2 regions of the Haliea sp. E17 genome follow, and region 1 is predicted to be linked to the other one. Evidence: predicted binding sites of a transcription regulator. Region 1 holds the regulator's gene; the other holds the start of a gene.
What was found. Region 1 encodes sigma-54, which starts transcription at its own class of promoters, with help from an activator protein. Its sites were predicted from a motif close to TGGCACANNNNTTGCNNT; they were not measured.
Positions count from the first base shown of each region.

Region 2: the regulator sigma-54 is predicted to act here: its motif matches at 2,073-2,090, upstream of nirB (nitrite reductase large subunit NirB).

Region 1 covers NZ_JBLWFK010000011.1:16,295-21,883, reverse strand. Annotated here, with positions in the region: gene lptA (lipopolysaccharide transport periplasmic protein LptA) at 1-348, shown strand, start outside; gene lptB (LPS export ABC transporter ATP-binding protein) at 326-1,051, shown strand; gene ACNKU3_RS20465 (RNA polymerase factor sigma-54) at 1,208-2,680, shown strand; gene hpf (ribosome hibernation-promoting factor, HPF/YfiA family) at 2,817-3,104, shown strand; gene ptsN (PTS IIA-like nitrogen regulatory protein PtsN) at 3,115-3,573, shown strand; gene rapZ (RNase adapter RapZ) at 3,576-4,433, shown strand; gene ACNKU3_RS20445 (HPr family phosphocarrier protein) at 4,430-4,699, shown strand; gene mgtE (magnesium transporter) at 4,812-5,589, shown strand, end outside.
Region 2 covers NZ_JBLWFK010000005.1:321,691-327,279, forward strand. Annotated here, with positions in the region: gene ACNKU3_RS14890 (protein kinase domain-containing protein) at 1-462, opposite strand, end outside; gene ACNKU3_RS14895 (NarK family nitrate/nitrite MFS transporter) at 471-1,940, opposite strand; gene nirB (nitrite reductase large subunit NirB) at 2,322-4,862, shown strand; gene nirD (nitrite reductase small subunit NirD) at 4,898-5,230, shown strand; gene ACNKU3_RS14910 (molybdopterin oxidoreductase family protein) at 5,241-5,589, shown strand, end outside.

The DNA of each region.
Region 1 (5,589 bases):
GAAATCGACAAGGCCGTGATCACCGCGCGCGCCAACCGCATCGAGTATTACCGCAATGAAGCTCGCGTCGAGCTGCGCGAAAGCGCCAGCATCGAGCAGGAGGGTTCCACCGTCACCGGCGACCGCATCGACTACTTCATCAACGAAAAACTGGTGAAAGCCGATTCCGACCGCAGCAATACCTCCAGCCGGGTACAGGTGGTGATTCCGGCGCAGGTGATACAGGCGGCCGAGGAATCCAGCCAGGCCCAGGAGCGGGAGGCCGCTGCCGATCCCAACAGCCCCGCCAGTGCCGTCGAGGAAGTCGCGCCGAAGGAGACCGCCGATGGCGCAACTGGCAGCCCGTAACCTCGCCAAGTCCTATCGCGGCCGGGAGGTCGTACAGGACGTTTCCCTGCACCTGGAAAGCGGCCAGGTGGTCGGCCTGCTGGGGCCCAACGGCGCCGGCAAAACCACCTGTTTCTACATGATTATCGGCATCATCACCGCAGACCGCGGGAGCATCGAGCTGAACGGTGAAGACATTACCCGCCTGCCCATGCACGAGCGCGCGCGCCACGGCATCGGCTACCTGCCCCAGGAGGCGTCGATCTTCCGCAAGCTGTCGGTGGGCGACAACCTGCTGGCGATTCTCGAGACCCGCCCCGACCTCAACCGCAAACAGCGGCAGGAAAAGCGCGACATGCTGCTCGAGGAATTTCACGTGCAGCACCTGCGCGACAGCCTCGGCCAGTCGCTCTCCGGCGGCGAGCGGCGGCGGGTGGAAATCGCCCGCGCGCTGGCGACAGAACCGGACTTCATCCTGCTCGACGAACCCTTCGCCGGCGTCGACCCGATCTCGGTGAGCGACATCAAGCAAATCATCAACCACCTGCGCGATCGCGGTATCGGCATCCTGATTACCGACCACAACGTGCGCGACACACTTGATATTTGCGAGAAGGCCTATATCGTAGGGGAAGGTCACATCATCGCCTCAGGCACCTCCCAGGAAGTGCTGGACAACGCCAAGGTGCGCAAGGTCTACCTCGGCGAACAATTCCGCCTTTAAGGCATCCGCAACACCACTGCTAAACGTAAAAAAAGTCAACAAGCAAATTTCGAGCCAAGCGGTTGCCAGAGTTTGCACGCTGGCGCTACACTCCAAGTCGTGTTCAACTGCGCCACCCCGTACGGGGACGCACCCAGGGGCTCTTTCCAGCTGTCGATGAAACAATCGCTTCAACTCAAGATCGGCCAGCAACTGACCATGACTCCGCAGTTGCAGCAGGCCATCCGCTTACTGCAACTCTCCACGCTGGACCTGCAGCAGGAAATCCAGCAGGCGCTGGACAGTAACCCCCTGCTGGAAATCGGCGAAGAGGACCTCGGCGGCAACGAGGTGGAGAACGGTAACAACGAGCCCGAAGGCCCGGCCGGCAACAGCGACTGGGAAAGCGCCGAACTCAACGAGGCTAACACCACCGGCTCCGAGAGCATGCCGGATGACCTGCCGGTGGACACCCGCTGGGAAGACCTGCTGCCATCCAGTTCTTCCCCCGCCCCGGCGCCCATGGAAGACGACGGTGACTTCGAGTCCCGCAACAGCTCGCGGGAATCCCTGCACGACCACCTGCTCTGGCAGCTCAACCTCACCCGTTTTTCCGACACCGACCACCTGATCGCCCTGACCCTGCTCGACGCCACCGACGGCAACGGCCGGCTGACCCTGTCGCTGGAGGAAATCCACGAGTCCTTCGACCCGGAACTCGACATCGAGATGGACGAGATCGTGGCGGTGCTGCACCGGCTGCAGCAATTCGAACCCGCCGGCGTCTGTACCCGCAGCCTGCAGGAATGCCTGCTGGTGCAGTTGCAGCAACTGCCCGCCGACACCCCCTATCTCGAGCCGGCGCGGCTGATCCTCAACCGCCACCTGCCGCAGCTGGCCGGCGGCGATTACAACCAGATCCTGCGCCGCACCCGGCTCGCTGAAAGCGAACTCAAGTCGGTACTGGCGCTGTTGCAGACCCTGGACCCGAACCCGGGGCAATCCTTCGCCCCGGAAGATGTCGAATACGTGGTGCCCGACGTTTTTGTCAGCAAGCGCGAAGGCCGCTGGGTGGTGGAGCTCAACCCGGATATCGCGCCCAAACTGCGCATCAATAGCGACTATGCCAGCCTGATCAAGCGCGCGGACAACAGTGCCGACAACACCTACCTGCGCGACAACCTGCAGGAGGCGCGCTGGTTCCTGAAGAGCCTGCAGAGCCGCAACGAAACCCTGATGAAAGTGGCCAGCAAGATTGTCGAGCACCAGCGCAACTTCCTCGAATACGGCGAGGAAGCCATGAAACCGCTGGTGCTGCACGACATTGCCGAGGCGGTGGAGATGCACGAGTCCACCATCTCCCGGGTCACCACCCAGAAGTACATGCACACCCCGCGCGGTATCTTCGAACTCAAGTATTTCTTTTCCAGCCACGTATCCACCAGCGGCGGTGGCGAATGCTCTTCAACGGCGATTCGCGCACTGATCCGCAAGCTGGTCGCGGCAGAAAACCCCCGCAAGCCTCTCAGCGACAACAAGATCGCCCAATTGCTGGACGAACAGGGCATTGAAGTAGCCCGGCGGACCATCGCCAAGTACCGGGACAGCCTTAACATCCCGCCCTCCAACGAGCGCAAGCGGCTGGTATGATCTTTATGCCAATATCGCCCGACCACCTGTGCCAGCCGGTCACCAAGTGGTCTAGACTGATTCCAAGGTCTCGCCGGAATCCGGCGGCGCCCTCCCCGGGGCTCACCCGGGCTCATCAGCAACAAGGAGCCAAGCTATGCAACTGAACGTCAGCGGACACCACGTGGAGGTCACCGACCCCCTGCGCAATTACGTTGAGAGCAAGTTCGAGCGACTGCAACGCCACTTTGACAATATCACCAACACCCAGGTCACCCTGATCGTCGAAAAAATGGTTCAGAAAGCGGAAGCGACCATGCACATCTCCGGAGCGGACCTGTTCGCCCAGGCGGAATCCGAGGACATGTACGCGGCGATCGATCTCCTCGCCGACAAGCTGGACCGCCAGCTGATCAAGCACAAAGAGAAAACCCGAGGTCACTGATTTCCACCCCATGCAATCACTAGCCGATCTGCTGACCCCGGAGCGCACCGCGAGCCGCGTTCCGGGGCTCAGTAAAAAAAGACTTTTTGAATCCCTCGCACGCATCATCAGCAATGACCTGCCCGGCATCTCCTACGACGCGGTATTCAGCAACCTCATCGCGCGCGAGAAGCTGGGCAGCACCGGACTGGGCCAGGGCATCGCCATTCCCCACTGCCGCATGCCCGGCTGCGAGGGGCCGGTGGGCGCCCTCCTCACCCTTGCCGAACCGATCGAATTCGACGCCCCGGACAACCAGCCGGTGGACCTCGTCTTTGCGCTGCTGGTTCCCGAGGGCGAGGAACAGCGCCACCTGAACACCCTGGCAGGAATCGCCCGCCAGTTCAGCCAGGCGGACTACTGCGCGCGCCTGCGCGCCGCGGAAAACGACGAAGCGCTGTTCGCCGTCGCGGAAGCCGGAGTGCAGTAACCATGCACCTGATCATCATCAGCGGCCGTTCCGGGGCGGGGAAAAGTACCGCCCTTCACCAGCTGGAAGATGAGGGTTACTACTGCATCGACAACCTGCCCGTGTCGCTGCTGCCCGCACTGGTGGAAGAGACCCGGCGCGAGGACTTTGCCCACTTCAAGGGCACCGCGGTCTGCATCGACGCCCGCAACGCCTGGAAGGACCTGGCGGATTTCGCCCGGGTCCGCGACTCGCTGCCCGCCGAGGTGCGCTGCGAAATCCTGCTGCTCGAAGCCCAGGATGCAGAGCTGATCAAACGCTTTTCCGAGACCCGGCGGCGCCACCCGCTGTCCTCGAACGACACACCGCTGGCCGAGGCCATCGACCTGGAGCGCGCGCTGCTGGCGCCGATCGCCGCGGATGCGGCGTTGATTCTCGACACCAGCCAGATGACCATCCACGAACTGCGCGACGCCATCCGCCAGCGGCTGCTGGGCTCTGCCTCCGGCAGCATGTCGATCACCTTCCAGTCCTTCGGTTTCAAGCGCGGCGTGCCCAGCGATGCAGACCTGGTGTTCGACGTGCGCATGCTGCCCAACCCGCACTGGGTGAAAGAGCTGCGCCAGCTGACCGGGCTCGACCAGGCGGTGCGCGACTTCCTGCAGGACCAGCCGATGACCGATGAACTGCACGCGGATATCCGCCAGTTTCTCGACCGCTGGCTGCCGCGTTACTGCGACAGCAACCGCAGCTACATGACTGTCGCCATCGGTTGTACCGGTGGTCAACATCGGTCAGTATATCTCGCCGACAGGCTGTACCAGCACTATCGGCAGCAGTTCCCCGAAGTACATCTCCGGCACAGGGAATTACAGCAGTGATTGAGACCCAGGTCACCATCATCAACAAACTGGGCCTGCACGCCCGCGCGGCGGCAAAATTTGTCGGCTGCAGTTCAGCTTTTTCCAGCCGCATCATGGCCGGCCGCGACGGCGAAATGGTCGATGCCAAAAGCATCATGTCGGTGATGATGCTGGCGGCGGCCAAGGGTACCGTACTCGACCTGCATATCGATGGCGCCGACGAGGAGGCCGCACACGCGGCCATCGTGGCACTGATCGAAAACCGTTTCGGCGAGGCCGAATAAGCCGGCACCTGCGCGGCAGCGTAACTAATTGCGTTGTTGCCCCCGCCGCTATCTCGCATAATCCTGTCCCGTAAGCGCTCGCCGGCCACTCAAGGACACGGGAATTCCTCGCATGCCCCCCAATCCGCAGACATCGCAGGATACGCTCGACAAGCTGACGAACGCGCTTGAAAGCGGCGCCTTTGTCCACGGCCGGCGCATGCTGAACGGTTTGTCCCCGGCGGAAATCGCCCACCTCCTTGAATCCTCGCCACCGAAATTCCGCGATGTCCTGTGGAAGATGGTCGACGTGGAACTCGAGGGCGAGGTCATCGGCGAACTCTCCTACGACCTGCAGGCGCACTTCCTCTCGCGCATGGATGCCGCCGAAGTCGCCACCATTACCGAGGGCCTCGCCGACGACGACCTGGCGGACATCCTGCAACAGCTGCCGGACGCGATCACCCGGGAAGTGCTCGATGCGATGGACCACCAGGACCGGGCGCGCCTTGAACAGGTCCTGAACTACCCGGACGACGTCGCCGGCGGCCTGATGAGCACGGACACCATCACCATCCGCGCCCGCCTCACCCTCGACGTGGTACTGCGCTACCTGCGCCGCCACACCGAAATCCCGCGGATGACCGACAACCTGATCGTGGTCAATCGCTCCGACCAGTTCATCGGGCTGCTGCCCCTGCACACCCTGCTGGTCGCCGACCCTTCCGCCACGGTGCGGGAAATGATGGTCACCGATGTCGACCCCATCCCGGTGGACATGCCCGACGCCGAAGTGGCGCGCCTGTTCGAGCGCAACGACTGGGTCTCGGCCCCGGTGGTGGACAGGAACGGTAAACTGCTCGGGCGGATCACCATTGACGACGTGGTCGACGTTATCCGCGAGGACGCGG
Region 2 (5,589 bases), on a different contig from region 1:
AAGTTGCAGCAGGTCGCCGTTGCGGTAGTGATAGATACGGCTGTCACCCGCGTGGAATACGTGGGCCTGGCGCGATTTCAGGATCAGCGCACTGAAGGTCGTGAGGTAACCGCGGGTGTTGTCGGCGTAACTGCGGCCGCGGTTGTACAGCCAGCGGTTGAGCGAAGTGAGTACCTGGCCCGCGGACTTTTTGGTGGTCCAGGTTTCCGGGGTGGAAAAATAGTCGTTGAGAAAACCGGTAACCGAGGCCTGGCTGGCCTCCTTGCCCGCCTCTGCCGCACTGATGCCATCGGCGATCACTGCCGCTGCACCCTTGGTGGCCAGCAGGACGCCCTCGGGAATGCGGATGCCGATGGCGTCCTCGTTGTCGGGCTTGCGGCCCGCGCTGCTGTACTGCCCCACTGTCAGCGCCAGTGCAGCGCAGGCCAGGTGGGGCGCCGGGGGCGGTACCGTTCCGTCCATAAGCTTACTCAAGCAACGTCGATCAGTTGTACCGTGCCGTCGGGAAGGACTTCGCGCATCTGCCCCGAGGGCTCTTCCAGCAGGAATTGTACGATAACGAGGCAGACGGCGGCGCTGCCGGCGATCACCAGGAAGAAGGTCGAGTTGTCTACGAATGAGAGCACGGTGAGGTAGGTGACGCCCCCGACATTGCCGTAGGCGCCGGCCATGCCGGCGATCTGCCCGGTCATGCGGCGCTTGATCAGCGGCACCATGGCGAAAACGGCACCTTCGCCGGCCTGGACGAAGAAAGAACAGGCCATGGTGGCGATGACCGCCGCCGGAATCCACCAGCCGGAATTCACCTGGGACATCACCAGGTAGCCCACGGTCAGCCCGGCGATCAGTATCGACAGCGAACGCTTGCGGCCGAAGGTGTCGGACAGGTAGCCGCCGCCAGGTCGCGCGACCAGGTTCATGAAAGCAAAACCCGACGCGAGGAAGCCGGCTTCCACTGCACCGAGATTGAAGGTGTCCATGAAGAACAGCGGCAGCATCGACACGACGGCCAGTTCAGAGCCGAAGGTGACAAAGTAGGCCCAGTCCAGCGCGGCGACCTGGCGGAATTTGTAGCGCTCGTATTCCGGCACGCCCTCGCGCAGGTGTTCCTTGTTGACCCGCCAGATCTGGCTGGTCTGGAACAGGAACAGCACGCTGAACAGCGCGTAGAGGCTGTACGTGGCGGTTGCGGAAAGCAGGCCGAGGTTGGAGGGGGACAATTTCCAGGCCAGCACCGCCAGTGCGATATACAGGGGCAGGGTCATGGCGATGTAGAAATACAGGTCGCGCCAGCTGCTCACCTCAAGCCCGCCGTTGCGCTTCGGCTTGAAGTAGGTGGACCCCCTGGGGGTGTTGCGGGCGCGCAGGTAGAAGAACATGCCATAGAAGAAGGCGATCAGGCCTGCGCTGGCGATGGCGTACCGCCAGCCGTCGTCGCCGCCATAAGCCAGCGCCAGGGTGGGCAGGGTCATGGCCGCAGCGGCGGAACCGAAGTTACCCCAGCCGCCGTAGATGCCCTGGGCCATGCCCACCTGGCGGGCGGGGAACCATTCACCCACCAGGCGAATGCCGATGACGAAGCCGGCGCCGACAAAACCGCCGAGAAAACGGAACAGCGCGAGCATTTCATAGGAAGTGGCAAAGGCGAAGCCCCAGCAGAAGAACGCAGAGATCATCAGTAACGCGCTGAACACCACGCGCGGGCCGAAGCGGTCCACCAGCATGCCAATGATGATTCGCGCGGGAATGGTCAGGGCGACGTTGAGTATCAGCAGCGCCTTGACCTGCTGGTCGCTGAGGCTGAAGGCCTCGCGGATGTGCGCCATCAGCGGGGCGTGGCTGAACCAGACGACAAAGGTGAGGAAAAAGGCGAACCATGCCAGGTGCAGGGTGCGGATGGCGGGGTCAGACAGATTCAATATCTTAACGGGGCTGCTCATGTCAGGAGCCTCCTTCAGCTGGGGATACAGGGTAACAGGATGAGGGTGGAAACAGTCTGTGATTGACCCGCCGTTGGGTCGGACTCGCAGAGGTCGCCGCCGGAGGCCGGGTGATTGGCATGGCGACATAGTAGGCACGGGTTTTGCAACGTTTATGCCAACGACATAGCTGAGGCGCTGAATTGCCCGGGAAACGCACGTTTTCAGGGCCTTAAGGCCGCCAATACGCACTAATTTCAGGATTCAACTCCAACGGTGGATGCGCAGATTTGGTGCGTATGCTCCGTCTTGCGCACCATTTGGGCACAACGATGTGCCTCTTCCACCCTTGAAGTACCGCCCCAGGCAAGCCTGACTTTTTGTACTTTCAGGAGAAGTTATATGAGCAAGCGCGAGATAGTTGTTGTCGGCAACGGCATGGTCGGCCATCACTTCGTGGAAACGCTGGTCAAGGCCGGAACCGGCGATCGGATAACCGTGATTGGCGGTGAACCCCGCCCCGCCTACGACCGGGTTCACCTGTCGGATGTCTTCGCCGGCCGCTCGCCGGAAGACCTGGCCATGACTACCCGCGAGACCTACAAGTCCTGGGATGTCAGTGCGCACTTCGGCGACCCGGTGGCGATTATCGACCGGGACAAGAAAGTGGTGATCACCGAGGGCGGCCAGCGCTTCGCCTACGACAAGCTGGTGATGGCAACCGGCTCCTATCCTTTCGTTCCGCCGGTGCCCGGCCACGAGCACAAGCGCTGCCTGACCTACCGCACCATCGACGACCTCGGCGACATCCGCTCCAAGGCGAAGGACAGCAAGATCGGCGTGGTGGTCGGCGGCGGCCTGCTCGGCCTGGAGTGCGCCAACGCGCTGAAAAATCTCGGCCTGGAAACCCACGTAGTGGAATTCGCCCCCGGCCTGATGGGCGTACAGCTCGACGACGGCGGCTCCGCCATGCTGCGCCGCAAGATCGAGGAGCTGGGGGTGACCGTGCACACCAGCAAGAACACCAAACAGATCGTCGCAGGCGAAGCCTGCGCCCTGCGCATGGAATTCGCCGACGACTCTGCGCTGGAAACCGACATGATCGTGTTCTCCGCGGGCATCCGCCCCTGGGACCAGCTCGGTCGCGACTGCGGCCTGGAAGTCGGCGAGCGCGGCGGCATCGTCATCGACCAGAAGTGCCGCACCTCCGACAGCGACATCTACGCCATCGGCGAGTGCGCCCTCTGGGGCGGCCGCATCTTCGGCCTGGTGGCCCCCGGCTACCGCATGGCGGAAACCGCCGCCGGCGCCATCACCAGCACCGAGGGCGCCCTGTTCCAGGGTGCCGATATGAGCACCAAGCTGAAGCTGCTGGGCGTAGACGTGGGTTCCATCGGCGACGCCCACGGCCGCACTGAAGGCGCGATGTCCTTCGTCTTCAGCGACCAGCGCGAGAATGTCTACAAGCGCCTGGTCACCAGCGCCGACGGCAAGCTGCTGCTGGGCGCGGTACTGGTCGGCGACTGCGATGACTACGACACCCTGCTGCAGTACTACCTCAACGGGATCGAGCTGCCCGGCGATCCGCAGGCCCTGATCCTGCCCAGCGTCGGCGGTGGCCCGATCGCGCTGGGCGTCGCCGCCCTGCCGATGACCGCCAGCATCTGCTCCTGCCACAACGTCACCAAGGGCGACATCGTCGCCGCCATCGACGGTGGCTGCTGCACCCTCGGCGACGTGAAGTCCTCGACCAAGGCCAGCACCGGCTGCGGCGGCTGCGCGGCGATGCTGAAAAACCTTGTCGACGACGAACTGACCTCTCGCGGCGTGGAAGTGGATACCAGCATCTGCGAGCACTTCCCCTACACCCGCCAGGACATCTACGGCATCGTCCGGGTGGAAAACATCCGTTCTTTCGACGAACTGCTGGACAAGCACGGCAGGGGTCACGGCTGCGATATCTGCAAGCCCGCGGTGGCTTCCATCCTCGCCTCCTGCTGGAACGACTATGTGCTGGAGGAGCAGCACTCCAGCCTGCAGGACACCAACGACCGCTTCCTTGCCAACCTGCAGAAAGACGGCACCTACTCGGTAGTGCCGCGGGTCGCCGGTGGCGAGATCACCGCCGAGAAACTCATCGTGCTCGGCGCGGTGGCGAAGAAATACGACCTTTACACCAAGATCACCGGCGGCCAGCGCATCGACCTGTTCGGCGCGCGGATGGAGCAGCTGCCGGCGATCTGGCGCGAGTTGGTGGACGCCGGCTTCGAAACCGGCCACGCCTACGGCAAGGCCCTGCGCACGGTTAAATCCTGCGTCGGTTCCACCTGGTGCCGCTACGGGGTACAGGATTCCGTGGGCATGGCCATCGTGGTGGAGAACCGCTACAAGGGCCTGCGCTCGCCGCACAAGCTGAAGAGTGCGGTGTCCGGCTGTACCCGCGAGTGTGCCGAGGCCCAGTCCAAGGACTTCGGCGTGATCGCCACCGAGAACGGCTGGAACCTCTACGTCTGTGGCAATGGCGGTATGAAGCCGCGCCACGCGGATCTCTTCGCCACCGACCTCGACGACGAGACCCTGATCAAATATATCGACCGCTTCCTGATGTTCTACGTCAAGACCGCCGACCGCCTGCAGCGCACCTCGGTCTGGATGGACAACCTCGAGGGCGGCCTCGACTACCTGAAGGAAGTCATTATCGAGGACAAGCTGGGCATCTGCGCGGAACTCGAGGCGCAGATGCAGCTGGTGGTCGACGCCTACCAGTGCGAGTGGACCACCACCATCAACGACCCGGTGAAAGTCGCCCAGTTCAACCACTTCGTCAACGCCGACGCGCCGGACAGCAACGTGGTCTTCGTGCGCGAGCGCGAGCAGATCCGTCCGGCGCGCCCCGATGAGCGCGAGGACCTGGCGCAGGACGTGCTGGCTACGGCCTCCTGATCGACGACTAACGACAAGAATTGAGGTTAATGAAAATGAGCAACTGGACAGACATTTGCAGCGTCACCGACTTCCTGCCCAACGCGGGCCGCTGCGCCCTGTTCGAGGGCGAGCAGGTGGCGATCTTCCGCATCAGCAGCAAGGGCAGCGACGCCTGGTTCGCGCTCTCCAACTACGACCCCTGCAGCGGCGCCAATGTGATCAGCCGCGGCATCGTCGGCAGCCAGGGCGAGCACCTGGTGGTCGCCTCCCCGGTCTACAAGCAGCACTTCCGCCTGGATACCGGCGAGTGCCTGGAGGAAGCGGGCGTGAGCCTGAAGACCTGGCCGGTCCGGGTCGAGGGCGAACGGGTACAACTGGCCAGCTGAGGCTTTCACCATGCTGTTTGGCAGAAAAAAGAAGAACCCCATTATCCTGCGCGACAAGGGCGTGGTGGAGTGGAAGTACGCCACCTGCGGCTACTGCTCCACCGGCTGTTCCATCGAGGTCGGCATCGACGCCCGGGGTGAGGCGGTGACTACCCGCGGCGTCGCCGATGCGCCGGTCAACCGCGGCAAGCTGTGTATCAAGGGAATCACCGAGGCGGAGATTTTCAAGGCCCAGGGCCGCGGCGTCGAACCGCTGCTGCGCGCATCCCGCCACGACGAGTGGCAAACCCCGGGCTGGGACGCGGTACTCGACAAGACCGCCGCCGAGTTCAAGCGCATCCAGGAAAAGTACGGCCGCG